DNA from 2 places in the Sporolactobacillus pectinivorans genome. Region 2 is predicted to be linked to the other one. Evidence: riboswitches for the same ligand, from Rfam matches in the RefSeq annotation. Region 2 holds a riboswitch; the other holds the start of a gene.
The links. A riboswitch is a leader RNA that binds a small molecule or an ion and turns the genes downstream of it on or off. The one in region 2 is predicted to bind S-adenosylmethionine.

Region 1 (8,611 bases), 420 kb from region 2:
TTGAAGAGGGGCTTGAATCGCTGACACTGAAGGGGATTCAGGGTAAAGAAGAAATTGATTCGATTCTGAACGACTTCAGAGATCATCCGCCGGTTCAGGTTTCCGGTGTAGCTGTTGACGTGATTGAAGACTATGAAAAATCCGTCACTACAAATGTAAAGTCCGGCAGCAAGACTGCAATCACTTTGCCGGTATCCAATGTCCTGAAGTACAAACTGGATGATGGCTCGTGGTTCTGCCTGCGTCCGTCCGGCACAGAGCCGAAAATCAAGTTCTACTTTGGTGTTCAAGGCAAAGATGCAGCCGATCGTGACACGAAATTCGCTGCTTTGAAAACAGAAGTTATGGATCGTGTGCACGGGCTTGTAAGCAAATGAATGATATACGTGCGGGCGTTGGTTTCGATGTTCCTGCACATTATTCTTTATTTTTGTTTATAATATGAATAGATTCTAAGAAGGGCATTCGCGTGTGAAAGTGGCTCGGTTGTTCAGACGGAAGTTTTCTTGTCCGGCTGAAAAAAGCAGCGGATGCCCTTTTCTTGGGTAAAATGAATATTAAATCGTTTGTCTGACGAGCAAGTTCGGGAGGAAAAAATGAATAAGTTACAACAGGAAATAGAAAGACGGCGTACATTCGCAATTATCTCTCATCCGGATGCCGGGAAGACGACGCTGACGGAAAAACTGCTTGTTTTGGGTGGGGCCATCCGCACAGCAGGCGCTGTTAAATCGAGAAAAGCGGAGAAATTTGCCACATCGGACTGGATGGAGCTTGAAAAAAAGAGAGGTATTTCAGTCACTTCCAGTGTGATGCAATTTGAATATAATGGTTACAAAATTAATATTTTGGACACTCCCGGACACCAGGATTTCAGTGAAGACACATACCGGACACTGATGGCTGTGGATAGCGTGGTCATGATCATTGATGCGGCAAAAGGCGTGGAACCGCAGACCATCAAGTTGTTTAAAGTCTGCCGTGATCGCGGCATTCCAATTTTTACTTTTATCAACAAACTGGATCGCCAGGGCCGGGATCCACTGGAACTATTCGAAGAGATCGAGAATGTGCTTGGTATTGAGTCTTATCCGATCAACTATCCGATTGGCATGGGTCAGTCGTTCCGCGGGGTTTACGACAGGCAGGAGCATAAAATCGAATGGTACAATGAGAAGCGTGAGCGCCAGGTTCAGGAATTGGGGGAGGTCGACGAACTTCCCGATATTCTTAAGGGAACTGTTGACGATTACACACTCAGCCAGCTTGAAGAAAATCTGATGTTGCTCGATGAAGCGGGCAGCACCTACGACTTTGAAGCCGTTAAGGCAGGAAAACAGACACCGGTTTTCTTTGGAAGCGCGATTTCAAGTTTCGGCGTGCCGACTTTTCTGGAGCATTATCTCAAGATGGCTCCGGATCCGCAGCCGAGAAAATCGAGCGCAGACATTATCCAGCCGGATGATCCGCGTTTCTCGGGATTTATTTTTAAAATCCAGGCCAATATGAATCCGGCGCACCGTGATCGCATTGCTTTTCTCCGGATTGTCTCCGGAGCATTTGAAAAGGGAATGAACGTTTATCTCGACCGTACGGGCAAGCAACTAAAACTTGCTCAGCCGCAGCAGTTTTTTGCCGACAGCCGCGAGTTGATCGACGACGCCTATCCGGGCGACATTGTCGGGCTTTACGATACCGGATTCTATCAAATCGGCGACACGGTCTGTGATGAAAAGGATACATTCAATTTCGGCGCGCTCCCACAGTTCTCACCTGAACATTTTGCCAAGGTGCGCGCAAAAAATGCGATGAAACAGAAACATTTTCTGAAGGGTGTCAGCCAGCTCGCCCAGGAAGGTGCCATTCAGGTTTACAAAACGCCTTATGAGGAAACGATACTTGGTGTAGTTGGTCCACTGCAGTTTGATGTATTTGTTTACAGGATGCAGGCTGAATACGGTGTGGATCTGGATATCGAGCGAATGCCGCACCAGATTGCCAAATGGATCGCAGATCGTGATGACGCCGAAGAGCTGCGCCGTAATTCGAATAATCTCGTAGTGACCGATTATAAAGACCGGCCGGTGATCATCTTTGAAAATGATTTCTCGCTGCGCTGGTTCCAGCAGAAGAACCCGAAGATTGAACTGCGGGATTCGAGTCATAATATGTGAATATAGAGCAGAAGAGGTAGAGCGAGAAAGCCCTATCTCTTCTGCTTTTTAATTACAAAAGACAGAGAACTACATTAGTTTAAAAATAATCAGGGATCTTACAGTCAGAAGAAGGGGTATCTTTTGTTTGTGAATAGTACATGCAGATACTTTCTTTATATTTTTGCCGGGAGCGGGGGAGTGCATTAAAGCCTAACTTGTTGTAAAATTGTGCTCCAATATCGCTATATAAGAAAAAATCATCGCAAGCATCCTGCTTTGTCAAAATACTAATTACAGTTTTAACAAGTTCAGTTGCATTTCCCGCTTTTCGACAATAACCTACCGTGGCTATTGAACCAATTCCTCTGATTACTGTTTGATCGTGAAGATCGAGTTTATATACAATGAGTGAACTGAGCAATCTATTTGTCCCTAGCTCCGTCAGAACGTACCATTCTCCTTGCTTATACTTGACTGAATGTCTGCAAATTTCCAGATATTCATTGGGTGCCGAATGATTGGACCAGACGTCATATCCCATCATATAAATCGTATCCATCTCCTTACTTTCTGCTTTTCTGACACGATGCATATTCTGTCCTCCTTGTAATTAAAAGATTGATCCCATCACAACTAGAAAGAGCCGTGGCAATGCCACGGCTCTTCCGGATAATATTTTTTTATTTTTCAACTATGTCTCCGAGTTCGGCGCGGACTTCTTGAGCGGCTTCAACCATGTTTTTTAATGCCGGAATGGCTTCTTCCGGCCGGCGGGTTTTCAGGCCGCAGTCCGGATTGATCCAGAAGATTTTCGGATCCAGTACTTTCAGTGCCCGTTCGGCGTAGGATTTCATTTCGTCAACGCTCGGGATACGCGGGCTGTGGATGTCGTATACACCCAGACCAATTCCTTTTTTATACTTGAATGCTTCAAAAGTTGATATCATTTCACCGTGGCTGCGGGCGCCTTCAATCGAAATGACATCGGTATCCAGCGCATCGATAGCTTCGATGATTTCATCGAACTCTGAATAGCACATATGCGTATGAATCTGGGTATCATTATTGACAGATGAAGTAGTCAGGCGGAATGCGTAGATGGCACTGTGCAGATAATCGGCCTTTTTTTCTTCCTTCAGCGGGAGACCTTCACGCAGCGCCGGTTCGTCGACCTGAATCATTCGAATGTCCGCTTCTTCAAGCGAATGGATTTCTTTTTTCAGTGCAAGTGCGATTTGGTTAAACACGTCGGCTTGGTTGATATCATTGCGAACAAATGACCAATTATAGATCGTGACAGGGCCCGTCAGCATGCCTTTGACCGGTTTTTTGGTCAGCGACTGGGCGTAGGCACTTTCTCCAACGGTTATCGGCGAGTTCCATGCGACATCTCCGAATATCAGCGGTGGCTTTACACAGCGTGAACCATAGGATTGTACCCAGCCGAAACGGGTGAATGCGAATCCGGCCAGTTTTTCACCGAAGTATTCTACCATATCGTTCCGCTCAAATTCTCCGTGAACAAGCACATCAATGCCGATATCTTCCTGAATACTGATCCACTTGGCCGTTTCATCTTTTATAAACTGGTCATACTGTTTTTTCGTCCATTCGCCTGTTCGCAGATTGCGGCGGGCCTGGCGGACTTCTTTTGTCTGCGGGAAGCTTCCGATTGTGGTCGTCGGCAGCAGTGGCAACTGAAATGCGTCTTGCTGGATCTGCTGCCGCAGCTTGTAGGAACCCGGGCGTGACGGCAGATCGCTGTCAAGCTGATCCAGCTCTTTCCGGACATCTTTATTGTTACGGTGGGCCGACTGCTGAAGTGCATCAAGGTCCCTGCCGGACTTTTCTATAATAGTTGTGATGTTTTCTTTGCCCTCATTCAGTCCTTTTGCCAGAGCCACTGCTTCCGCCAGTTTCTGATCGGCAAACGAGAGTGCGTTTTTCAGGACAGGGTCCAGTTCCTTCTCGTTCTCGATTGTGACGGGGACATGAAGCAGGCTGGAAGATGGGGTAATCCAGAGTTTATCTTTTCCCCCGACAGTGGCGAGCAAACTTTCAAGTTCATCAAAAGTTGCGGCAAGATCTGTTTTCCAGATGTTGCGTCCGTCGATCACACCGGCTGCGAGCACTTTATCTTGGGGAAAGCCATAAGCTTTGATTGCCTCAAGATTGGCTTTTTTGCCATAAACAAAATCGAGACCGATGCCGTCAATCGGTAATTTTACAACTTCTTTATAGTCATCGACCGCTTCGAAATAAGTCTGCAGCAGCAGTTTCAGACCCGGAACGCCTTCTTTGAATGCCTGATAGACTTTCTGAAAAACGGCGAGATCATCGGGCGTCAGCGTCTTTACTAAAATTGGTTCATCAATCTGCACCCATTCAGCTCCGGCATTTTTCAATTCACTGAAGATCTGAATGTAAAGTGGAATCAGTGAATCCAGCAGAGTCTGAAAGTGTTCCTGATCATAGCCCTTGGAAAGCTTCAGCAAAGTTACAGGTCCGACAATGACCGGTTTCGAGGTGATTCCCAATTCTTCCTTCGCCTCATTGAACAGCGCGAGCAGCCTGTTTGATGTTATATGAGGTTGGGTTTCATTACTGATTTCAGGAACGATGTAGTGATAGTTTGTATCGAACCACTTTGTCATTTCCGACGCTTCCGTTTCTTTATTGCCGCGGGCAATTGAAAAGTAGGTCTCAAGTGAAATTTCCTTTTCGTCTTTGTTGAATCGTTCAGGAATCAGTCCGAACAGAACGGCGGTATCCAGCACATGATCGTAAAGGCTGAAATCGCCGACCGGTATGAGATCCACACCGACTTCCCTTTGCTTTTTCAGATAATTGAGCCTCAGATTTTTCACGGTCTTCAAAAATTTGTCCTTTGAAATCTTTGCGGCCCAGAACTGCTCGAGAGCCTTCTTCCATTCTCTTTTTTCGCCGATTCTTGGATAACCAAGATTTGAACTCAGCACTTTTGCCATTTTTCTCCATCCTCCTGTTTATCAGTGATCATCTCTGAGGGGCAAAAATAAAAGCCTCTCTATTCGTTAGAGAGGCTTGATCGATCATCCGCACCCTCTTATTTTTCAAAGCCGCCAAATTTGGAAGCTTTGCTGGAATTAGCACCTTTTTCATAAAAATTGAAAGGTTGCCGGGCTTCATAGGGCCAGTCCCTCCGCCACTCTTAATAAGAGTCAACAAAAACACCATTTTTAAGTTAAAAAGAGTTTATCATGAATCCGTTTGTTCGTCAATTTAATTTAAGAAGGTTGCAATGGCTATTAAGTCAATCCACTTTTATGCCGATAAATAAGTGGTATTCTTTAAAAACATTAAAGCGGTAAAAAATTTATCCGCGTATTTAAGGACTAAAGGGGATATTATTATAGTAAACCTCTTCCTGAGGAGAATTTTAAGTGAAAGTATCTGTTTCCGGAAGCAGGGCAGGGTCCATAGGTAATAGAGCCACAGAAATTTTGCAACAGTCATTCGTAGATTGCACATTCAAATCAGTAAATGTGAAATGCTTGGATCTGTTCATCCGGGCATATCAATGTCTCAGGAGCAATGTTTAAAAATCTTTCGGCATAAAAAGAAAGCAGGCAGATAAGCATGGTTTTTAGTGTTAAGAAAGGGCCGGGTATGAGCTGGCTTGAGAAAGCAAAATCTGAAAGAACTTCAATCACTGTTGATGATCCGAAAATAATGGACAAGCTTAAAATGCTAGATTTAACTGTTTCCGATTTGCAGCTGCTTAAAACATTACAGCCTTTTGTAAAAAAAGAAATCAACCAGATTGCAAAAGACTTTTATTCCAGTTTCTATCAGATCGATGAACTTCGAGAAATTATTGATCGTTACAGTTCGGTAGAGAAACTGAGTCAGACACTCGCCGTCCATGTCATGGATTTCTTTTCCGGGGTTATTGATGACTCCTTCCTTGAAAGAAGGGTCCGCGTTGGGAAAATGCATTATAAAATAGCTTTGACCCCGTCGTACTACATGGGCACCTTTCAGAACCTTCAGTCAAGCTTAGTTCAGATTGTATTTCGTCTGACAGTGGAGCCTGCCGCGGCAGAGCGGATGATCTGCGCAATAAATAAAATGATCAGTTTGGAGCAACAAATTGTTCTTGAAGTTTATGAGGCGGAATATGCCGAAAATCTGAAGAAAGAGTATGAAGAAGGACGTGAGGATCTGAGATCGGCAATCAGGCAGGTCAGCAGCGATCTGACGCAATTGTCAGCGCAAACCCATGATTCTGTCCATGATTTGCTTAATCATTTCTCACATGTCAGAGAAACAGTGCATCAAAGCAGTGAAGAAGCCGAAAGGGCCAAAGGACAGGCATCGGGCGGTAAGATTCAGCTGAAACAGCTTTTTTCTCAAGTTAATGATGCCAGCCGTTCGGTCAGAGAAATGGGGGAAATGGTTCAGAATCTGGAAAGTTCTTCACAGGAAATCGGAAGGGTGACCGGCCTTGTCAAAGATATCTCCGAACAGACAAATATCCTTGCTTTGAACTCCGCAATCGAGGCGGCAAGAGCAGGTGAATACGGAAAGGGCTTCACAATCGTGTCTCAGGAGATCAGAAAACTGGCTGAGGAAACAAATAAAGCGATGGCACAGATTTCCGACCTGACTGCCCATTCAGCCGATGTAACGGTTAATGTCGTTGGATCGCTGACCAAGACAACAGCAATCATTGAAAAAGGAATGGCAGAATCAAAGCAAACCGGCCAGAAATTTGAGGATATTATTAAATCAGTTGATAAGAACAGTGCACTGTCCGGTGAAATTGATCAATATATGGATGTCATGGCAGGAGTTGCGGAGAAACTTGGCCAAGGGACAGAAACACTGACAGATGCCGCAAACCAGCTAATGGAGAAGTTGTAACGGCCGACTATCAAAACATAATAGACTGAAAATAGCGGAATCATGCGAATAATATGATCGTGTGGTTCTTTTTTCTTTGGTATATTCTGAGTTTCAAATTTTTATCAGCTTTGTGAAACTTTGGAATTAATGAAAAAATAGTAAAACCAGTTTATTGGCATTAAAAATATCATTTTTGTACAATGAAATTAGAAATTAAAGATTTAATAGTCAGATATTATTAAGAAGTGAGGAAGCGCTATGAAACAAAGTCTTGCTGCGAATCAGTTGATTGAAGACATGATCAATAATGTAGAAACAGTCATTGTCGGGAAAAGAAAGATTATCCGGCTGATCACCGTCGCGCTGCTCGCCGGCGGGCATGTACTCATAGAAGATGTCCCGGGAGTGGGGAAGACGGTACTTGTCCGCGCAATCGCTCAATCAATAGGCGCTGATTTTAAACGCATTCAATTTACACCGGATCTACTTCCTTCGGATATTACGGGACTGTCCATTTTCAATCAGAAAAGCGGAGAATTTGAATTCAGGCCGGGCCCGCTGATGGGTAATGTGATACTTGCCGATGAGATTAACCGGACTTCGCCGAAAACACAGTCTGCACTGCTCGAGGGTATGGCAGAGCGGCGGGTTACAGTGGATGGGGTGACGCGGTCTCTGCCTGAATTATTTTTCGTCATGGCGACTCAGAATCCGATCGAGTACGAGGGGACTTATTCGCTCCCGGAGGCACAGCTGGACCGATTCCTGTTGAAATTGTCGATGGGCTATCCCAGCAGGGAAAATGAGCTTGCGATTCTGGACAGGATGTCGGGTGAAAATCAACTGGCTGGTGTCAAACCTGTACTGACTACTTCCGATATACTTGAGCTTCGTCAACTGGTGGCACACGTTTATGCATCAGACAGTGTAAAAAATTATTTGCTCGATATTGTCGTTGCGACAAGGAAGCAGCCAATGATCTATCTAGGTGTGAGCCCGAGGGGGGCGCTTGATTTATTGAAAGCCTCGCGTGCCTATGCTTTCATTGATCAACGGGATTACGTCACCCCCGATGATGTTAAAGCCGTTGCGCCATTTGTGCTCGCACATCGAATCGTAATGAGACAAAGTACGGCTAATTCGGAATTTACTGCACAATCGGTGATCCGGGAGCTCATTGAACAGATTGATGTCCCCATCCTTTCGAGTGAAATGATCAAATGAGTCACATTTCTTCATTGTTTCGCTATCAACGACGCAGCATACTCAGGCTAGGGATTGTAATAGCGGTCTTTGGGTTGATGTTTTATTTTGCGATGGTCCAGGGCGGCTTTGTCAGTTGGTTTATCTTTTATGCGTTTCTTCCTGTGATGCTCTACATAATCTTTTTGGCAGTCTATCCGCTTCGATGGATCGAAGCATCGAGGGTAGTTGAAAATGGGCAAATATTTGCAGGGGATACGCTGCGGACACAGCTTATTTTAAAAAAAAGATTACTCATTCCTTTTTTCCTAGTCACAGCCCGTGAAGATACAGAGTATGGAGAAGGTGCTGTATTCCATGCTTCA
Region 2 (8,611 bases):
GCTCTGCGTGATTGCAGTTATTATCTGGTATTTGCAGACCTATCCAATAAAGTGATTAGAAATTATTTAGCTGACAAGCTAAATTACATTAAGCATCAGTTCAGTCCGTTGTTCTTAGTCTGCGTCCTACTGAAATAGTCAATATATAATACAAAAAAGAGGAAAAAAGTTTGTTTAAGTGTCCAGTCAGTGATTGATTCAAAAGTATCTATTAAGCCTTAAACTACATCAGTATGCCTATCGCACTATCGCACCCAAAGTGACACATAAAAGGCTGCCTGAATGTCTTTTTCAGACAGCTTTTAGTGATTTTCAAAAAAAACATCACAAATTGCTAAACTCATTCATTATATAAATCTCCTAGAAATCTGTTTCTTTTATTGCACAGTATTCGTCTACCCCACAATATGGCTCTTTACTGAGAATAGAACTACTGCGCAACAGTGTGAATATCTTATTGGTCAATGAACAGCCCCATTGCAAAACAGTCATAAAATATTCCGTCAATTAAAAAATCTCTTTTTATTGTTCCTTCTTTAACAAACCCAAATTTCTTATATAAATGAATTGCCTTCTCATTATCAGTACGTACTCTCAAGTTAATTTTTCTTATGACCCTTGAACTTTTGCTCCACTCTATGAATGTAGATAATAATTTAGTTCCAATTCCTCTTCCTCCATAATTTTTTAGAACAGTAATTCCAAATTCACCTGTATGAGCTACCCTAACTTTTGTACCTCCTGAAAACTTAAGATTTCCAACAATTTCCCCGTTCAATTCAGCCACCAAGTTTATTGCGTTATTTCTTTTATAAATTGACTCGATACTCTTTTCAAGTTTTACGATATTCAACTGCAATTCTTCAACAAATCGAAATGTTAAAAAGTTGGATTCAGTTCCAATTTTATTCAGATATGAAAACATTTCAGAAGCATCTTCTTTTACTGCTTCTCTAATTATTATGTCTTTTTCCATTGTCAAAGCTCTCCTCTTATTACGTTTTATGCATCGACTGCGCTATACTTTTATTCCATTTAACACCTAATGCCCACCGCTAGACAACCAATGGAGGTGTACAGAAATTTTGTTTGTCACTATATTTATAATTTTTTAACAGAAATACCCACTTTTTTGCTATAAAATAAAATGGTCGAGTGGTTTGAATGAATTGCTGCTTGTAGAGGGGAAAACGTGGTGACCTACAATGATGCATTTGTTGAGAAAATCAAACACGAAAAAGTAAGCTTCAAGGAAATTGAAAAGATGTCGAAACTCTTAGTGAAAAATCTTTCAATTGATCAGTGCGATGAAATGGCTGAAAATCTTTATTCATCCTCTCATTACCAAGTAAGGGAATTATCCGTTTTTACTTTAGGTCTCATCTCATCCCAAATGGAAAAAGCACTAAATTATTTAAAGAAAAATGTAAGTCTTGATGAAAACTGGCGTGTTCAAGAAATTTTAGCAAAAGCGTTTGATATCTATTGTCATAATCAGGGTTACGAGAAGTCATTGCCGATTATAAATAGTTGGTTAGCTGATGAAAATCCAAATGTAAGAAGGGCCGTTACTGAAGGACTACGAATTTGGACGAACAGAGAATATTTTAAGCAAAATCCTGAGCAGGCAATTTGTTTATTATCAAATCTTAAATATGATGAAAGCGAATATGTCAGAAAATCAGTGGGAAATGCTCTGAAAGATATAAGTAAAAAACACAAAGAACTAGTGATTTCAGAGTTAAGCAAGTGGGAGCTGAACCAAAAATCTATTAATCAGGTCTATAAATTTGCCACAAAATATATCAACAACAAGGGATGAGCCAGATTGATTAACTATGATAACTTTTTCTTGGGCGTAAAGGTGTGATTTCAAACTAATTTGACTGATATTCTACTCGTTTCGTCTGATGCATTCTCAGTTTCCGCTTATAAGACACGGCTAATAAACTGCGGAGCCCGCTGGCTCTGTCCGAAAATGGAAAAAACTTTATCATGAACGGACATGTTTATTCTGATATTTATACAAATAAGAACCCTCATTGAAAACTGTTTCAGATTATTGAAATTTATAAGGGGATGTTAAACTTGAAGTAACTCATAATTTTATTTACACTACCACATATTTTACAAATACGCCTGTTGCACGTGCAGAAATGACGTCTTAATCCCTAGTAATTAAAGCCAATATAATGTGCCAGCTATATCATCCTCATTACCACATTACCACCGATTGCTGATAACTTTACCGCATTTACCCAAGGTGTTTTCCAGACAAAGAAATTCCAACAGATCATCTATAATGTTTTTTATTAACCCAACTTGCGCACCTCAACAAGATTAACTAAGCCCTGATTTTATTTAAATTGATCAACAGCAGTACGCGCGATAATCATTCGTAACTTCTGTTTATAATTAATTGAAACTATCCGCGAAAAATAACGTACTTAGAAGAGACATTGAAAGCGAAAAAATTATGTTATCAATCCATCGCTTTTTGGCACAGGGATTACGCACGAATCACAATCAGTGGATTCGTGATTTATTCAAAATCCAACATTTTCACTGTGCTCAAAAGTAAGCGGACTGTGCGATTGATCCATCAACGCCTGCGTCAGTTCTTAGTCAGGCTCAGGTCTCTTTTCAGAGACAACTGCTGTATCTGGCTGAACAATTGTCCCAGGTAAAATTCTGAATGATCAACAGGCGGAGGAGCATGAATTTGAGAATAAAAAAGTTGAACAAGGCCACACGGTACACTGATTTTCGGGAAATGATTTACTCTAGTGCAGAGAAGTTCAGGAAAAAGCCTGCCTTTCAGATAAAGATTGGGAACGGGAGCTATCGGTATGTGACTTATTTTCAATTTAAAGAGGGGTACAGAACGCTAGGCACGCATTTTCTCAATCTTGGCTTGCTTGGTAAGCGAATCGCAGTCGTTGGAAAAAACAGCTATGCATGGGTGCTGCACTATGCTTGCGCCGCTACAGTCGGTGTGGCTGTTCCAATCGATTGCGAACTTTCACCGGAAGATATGCATCATTTCATTGTCAGTGCCGACTGCGCGGCGGTGTGCGCAGACAAAGAGATACTCGAACAACTAAGACCGATGATCAGCAGTGAACGATTGCTTTTGTCTTTGCAGGACACCCTGCCACCTATGCCTGCAAATGATACGCGAATTGACACCGTTCCAATTGCTGAAGATGAAATGAGTGTGCTGATTTTCACTTCAGGCACTACCGGGAAGCCAAAAGGTGTGTGCCTTTCTCAAAAAAATATTTGCGCGAATATTTTTTCGACCTCACAAATTGTAAAGATTACGTCACGCGACAAAACCCTCTCAATCCTGCCCCTTTGTCATACGTACGAGTGCACATTGGACTGTCTGCTTATTCTGTCACGCGGAGCATGTATTGCTTACGCAGACAGCCTGAATGCCATTCGCCGTAACATTATTGAATACAGGCCGACCATTCTCGTCGTAGTTCCCGCGCTGCTTCAGCTTTTAGACAAGCGGATTCATGCGGCTATCTTAAAGAGTTGTCCAGCAAAGTATCAATCAAAGCTCAAAACCTCTTCCATTTCAATGGCGCTTCGAGATTTTCCTGCGCTTATAAGAATGGTCATCCGTCGAAAAGTAAATAAATCGCTCGGGGGCAAAATTCATACGTGCATTGTCGGCGGGGCTGATCTCTCTTCTGCTGTGGTAGAGGACTTCCTGGCGCTTGGTATTCGGGCTTTGCAGGGCTATGGGCTCACTGAATCTGCCCCTCTGCTGGCGGGAAATAATGATTTTTATTTCAATGCCAAATCTACCGGCGTTGCTATTCCTGGCGTCAAATTGATGATAGACAGTCCAAATGAAGCCGGGGTCGGCGAAATTCTTGCCAAGGGCGATAACATCATGCTTGGTTACTATAACGATCCGGTGGCCACGGCCGACACTTTCAGCAACGGCTATTTCCGGACCGGTGATTTGGGATGCATCGATAGAGACGGGGCTTTGTATATCAAAGGGCGTATGAAGAATGTGATCGTAACAGCTAATGGCAAAAACATTTATCCCGAGGAATTGGAAGCGCGGCTCTTGGAAAAGGAAACGATCAGTGAAGCACTTATTCTTACCGGAAATGATCGCAATGGAGGTGCCTGCGTGAAGGCCAAAATATTCCCGGACATTGATTGTGTTGCCAAAATAATCGGTCATCTTCCTGCAAAAGAAGAAATACAAGCCATGGTAAAATCGATTGTTGATGAAGTGAACAAAAAAATGCCGGATTATAAACACATCCGTGTGTTTGAAGTTCTTGAAAAAGGATTTGAAAAAACAACGACACGGAAAGTCAGGCGATGTGGTATGAACCTCGCCTGATTGCATCTGGCAAACGAAAAGAATCCCATTTGCCGAAAGAACAGCACCCACGTCGGATGATGTTATTCGTTCGTAATACTTGATGACGGCCAACTCGAAGGAGTTAGCTGTATATACCGTCCGCATTCAATAGGTAAAGTCTTTCCATCTTTTTTCTTCAGAGGATTTTTTAGCGCTGTTCCAGCAATGCGCGTAAAAGTTCTCTTTTTTCTTTTGATTCGTCATGAAAACGGTGGCCGAACAATTGAATGTCATGATAACTTATTTGAATTGTTGCGCAGTAAGGGCGTACTGCGCAACAAATAAAGTACCTGTATCTAGCAATACCTCATGCGTTTCGATGCAACCCAGGAAATTAGGTGCAACCATTTCAGTACGGCTCGAAACGACTCGAAAAATTAGGTGCGACTTTCTCCGGATTAGATGCGACTTCGGTTCATATCAGTCGTTCAAATAAATTTCACTGTTGCGCGGCAGAACGCGAACTGCGTAACTGAATGTCTTTAATGCCCAGTTATAGACTTCCTGTCCACTTTGCACTGCAAAACAATTTAATAAATTATATTGACATACGAATAGTATGAATTATAATTTAGCTAATGATCAGCGCAACAAAAGTCCGGAACGCGTCCGGGCATGGTCAGGCAGAAACGTTTCGCAAGACCTGTTTTTAAAAATGAATATCAACATTCTTATCAAGAGCGGCGGAGGGACTGGCCCAATGAAACCCGACAACCAGCACAGTGTGTATGGTGTCAATTCCAACAGATTAAATTCTGACAGATAAGAAGAGACGGCAAAAAGGCTGCTTTTCTGATTCTGTGAAAAGGAGCCTTATTTATGTCTCTATATACCCAACTTTAAATTTTCCCAGCTAAATTGGGACAGATAATGCTCAATAGAACTGGGCAGAAACGCAAACTATCAATAGAGTTAACCAATCCCCATCTTTTTGATTCAGCCAGGTGAGTGCGACGATCACAGAATGTATGGCAAGGTATGATCATCGGCGCTGCAGCGGTTCTGCCAGGATAAAAGAATAATATCTCGCAAAGACAATTGTTATGTAACTGACGAACAGATTGAGATCAGGAGAATCATAAAGCCGGTTTCATAGATTTAAAAATAATTTACGAGGAGGCGTATCAATGAAATTTAAAAAGGAAATAGTTTGTATTTTATCTTTTCTTTTAGTTATTTTAATGCTCACAGGATGCAGCAGTGCGCCCGGCGGGACGACTGGAAATAAGATTAATAAAAATGTTGTCAATATTGGCGTTACCGATTCATTGACAACGATCAATCCGTTGTTAATAGATGCTACTGAATTAAGCAAATACGCGATCGGGTTCAGTTTTCTGCCGTTAATTGAACTGGATAGCAAGCTGAATGTTGTCGGCCAGCTGGCGAACAGCATTACAACAAAAGATAATCGGACATTTACCGTCAAAATTAATAAAAATGCAAAGTGGTCGGATGGTCAGGATATCACAGCGGATGATGTGATTTTCTCTGTTCTGAGATTAACCGATCCCAAGGTCGGAAATGTAAATATTGGCGGATATGCTGCATTAAAAGGATTTGATGAAAATGGAAATTCTCCGGAAGGGGCGAAGAATATCGCAGGCCTGAAAAAGGTAGACAATAAAACAGTAGCGTTTATTACAAAGAGCCCGCTGTCGCTCGCAACCTTTGATAATACTATAGGGCGATATCTGTTTACAATTCCAAAGCACGTTCTAAAAAATGTGAGTCCTGATAAATTAAGCAAATACAGCTGGTTCAATAAACCGACCGTAATCAGCGGTCCTTACAGATTGATAAATTACGATTCGAATCATTATATCTCTTATACGGCAAACGAGAATTACTGGAAAGGCGCACCCAAAATTAAATATCTAAACCTAAAAGTTGTTCCGGCAAGCCAACTGTATCCTGGGCTTAAATCTGGAGAAATTGATTTTGTTCAACAAACATTGGGTGTCTTTCCACAAGAAGATTATAAAAACGTTCAAAAATTAAGCAATGTAAAAACAGTCTTAGAGCAGCCATTGACGAATCAGCTCGTTTTATTAAATACCAAAACAATTTCTGATGTGCGAATTAGAAAGGCCATTCAACTGGCTACAAATCGAGAACAGATCGTGAAAAGTTTACTGAATGGAAACGGTGAGGTAGTTGATGGCTTCGTTACGTCTTACAGCCCATACTTTGACTCATCGATCAAGCCGGTCAAGTTTGATTTGGATCAGGCAAAAAAACTGGTTAAAGAAGCACATTGGGACAAATCAAAACAATTGACTTTTCTTGTTGATTCCGGTGACAGTACTTTCGTCCAGGCAGCTAATATTATTGCAGCCGATCTGAAGACCATTGGTATTAATGTAAATGTACAGACTCAGGATCTTTCCAATCTTCTGGCCAAAGCTGCGAAGCATAAATTTGATTTGTTCGCCGTTCAATATACTTTATCTCCGATTGACCCTTATCCGGACGTCGATTGGATCGTCAATAGTGATGGAGACTGGCCGCAATATAAAAATAGTGAACTGGCCGCAAATCTTTCCAAGATTCAGTCAGCGAAAAGTACGGAAGAAACTAAAAAGCTGTACAGCAACATTGATAAAATTGTTCAAAATGATGTTCCTCTTTACTCGGCATATGTTTTACGCTCACTCGGCGCTTACAATAAAGAGCTTAAGCACGCTGAACCGCATATTTATGGTTCCTTCAACAATGTTGAAAAGTGGGAAAAATAGGAGAATGGCATAAGGGAATGAGCATTGATGGATCATTTGCTTGAGATAAACCATCTTGATACCACATATACGGTTCATTCAGAAGACCGGATTCTCGTCCATGATGTCAGTCTGCATGTAGACAGTGGAGAAACATTGTGCCTTGTGGGAGAATCCGGGTCTGGAAAGAGCCTGACTATGCTTTCTGTATTGGGATTATTAAAAAATAATGGCAGGATTACTTCCGGGTCGATAAGATTTGAGAATCAGGAAATACAAAATCTTACGGACCGTCAGCTGGATAAAATCCGCGGAAGCCGGATCAGCATGATTTTTCAAGATGCATTGACCAGCCTGAATCCTGTGTTTACAATCAGAAACCAAATTGAAGAGATCATTGATGCCCATCTTAAAATTTCTGGCAAAGAGAGAAATGAAAAAATGATTGACCTACTGAATAAAGTAGGTCTTTCTGATCAAGAGCTGATCTTGAAAAAATATCCGCATGAATTGTCTGGAGGACAAAGGCAAAGAGTGCTGATTGCCATTGCCCTGGCATGTAATCCCAAGGTCCTGATTGCAGACGAACCAACGACAGCACTGGATGTCACCATTCAGGCTGAAATAATGAATCTTCTCGATCGGCTTAAGAAAAAAATGAATATGGCCCTGATATTAATTACTCATGATATGGGTCTCGTGGCACAAATGGCGGATCGAGTGGCGGTGATGTATGCGGGGCAAATCATTGAAGAGGCAAAAGTGAATGACATTTTCTTCTGCCCCAAACATCCTTATACAAAAGCTCTGCTTCAGTCGATTCCAGATGTCGGGCTTTCAAAGTCTAAGAAGATTGAGCCAATAAAAGGAGTCGTTCCGGAAAATTATTATCAGATAAAGGGATGCCGCTTTGCCGAAAGATGTGCTTTTAGACAATTAACATGCACGCAGAATGTCCAGTCATTAAAAAAACTTCAGGAAACAAGTGTACGCTGCCAGCATGCTGAACAATTACCGAGTGGTGAACAGCGATGAATAACCATATATTGTTGAAAATCAATAAGCTGAATAAGGTATATAAGGTTCAGTCCGCTTCGTTTTTTACTAAGGCTGTAGTACATGCTGTGAATGATGTGTCCTTTGATATCAAACAAGGGGAAATATTAGGATTAGTGGGCGAGTCAGGCAGCGGGAAGACGACAATTGGCAAACAAATTGTCGGATTGGAGAAACCTACATCAGGGACTATTCAGTTTCACGGCAGGGATATTATGACTTTCAAGCCGAAAGATAAAAAAACGAACAGAGTGAAGATCCAGATGATCTTTCAGGATTCTTACTCTTCTTTAAATCCCAGAAGAAATGTCTTTGATATACTGGCAAAACCAATTTTAGTTAACCGTATAACTTCAAAGCGCGATGTGGCTGTCTATATCGACCATCTGCTCGATATTGTCGGACTCTCCAGAAATTCAATAGACAAATATCCCCATGAGTT

Region 1: it holds a riboswitch for S-adenosylmethionine, as region 2 does, so the genes downstream of both, metE (5-methyltetrahydropteroyltriglutamate--homocysteine S-methyltransferase) here and COP04_RS18225 (ABC transporter substrate-binding protein) in region 2, are expected to answer to the same signal.

What each region holds. Positions count from the first base shown of each region.
Region 1 is NZ_NXGA01000001.1:3,302,562-3,311,172, reverse strand. It holds gene COP04_RS16190 (phospho-sugar mutase) at 1-377, shown strand, start outside; gene COP04_RS16185 (peptide chain release factor 3) at 597-2,174, shown strand; gene COP04_RS16180 (N-acetyltransferase) at 2,254-2,748, opposite strand; gene metE (5-methyltetrahydropteroyltriglutamate--homocysteine S-methyltransferase) at 2,837-5,143, opposite strand; SAM riboswitch class I at 5,239-5,356, opposite strand; gene COP04_RS16170 (globin-coupled sensor protein) at 5,775-7,061, shown strand; gene COP04_RS16165 (AAA family ATPase) at 7,302-8,267, shown strand; gene COP04_RS16160 (DUF58 domain-containing protein) at 8,342-8,611, shown strand, end outside.
Region 2 is NZ_NXGA01000001.1:3,723,108-3,731,718, forward strand. It holds gene COP04_RS19800 (hypothetical protein) at 1-55, shown strand, start outside; gene COP04_RS18210 (GNAT family N-acetyltransferase) at 455-976, opposite strand; gene COP04_RS18215 (DNA alkylation repair protein) at 1,196-1,822, shown strand; gene COP04_RS18220 (AMP-binding protein) at 2,774-4,375, shown strand; SAM riboswitch class I at 5,065-5,165, shown strand; gene COP04_RS18225 (ABC transporter substrate-binding protein) at 5,524-7,134, shown strand; gene COP04_RS18230 (ABC transporter ATP-binding protein) at 7,162-8,148, shown strand; gene COP04_RS18235 (ATP-binding cassette domain-containing protein) at 8,145-8,611, shown strand, end outside.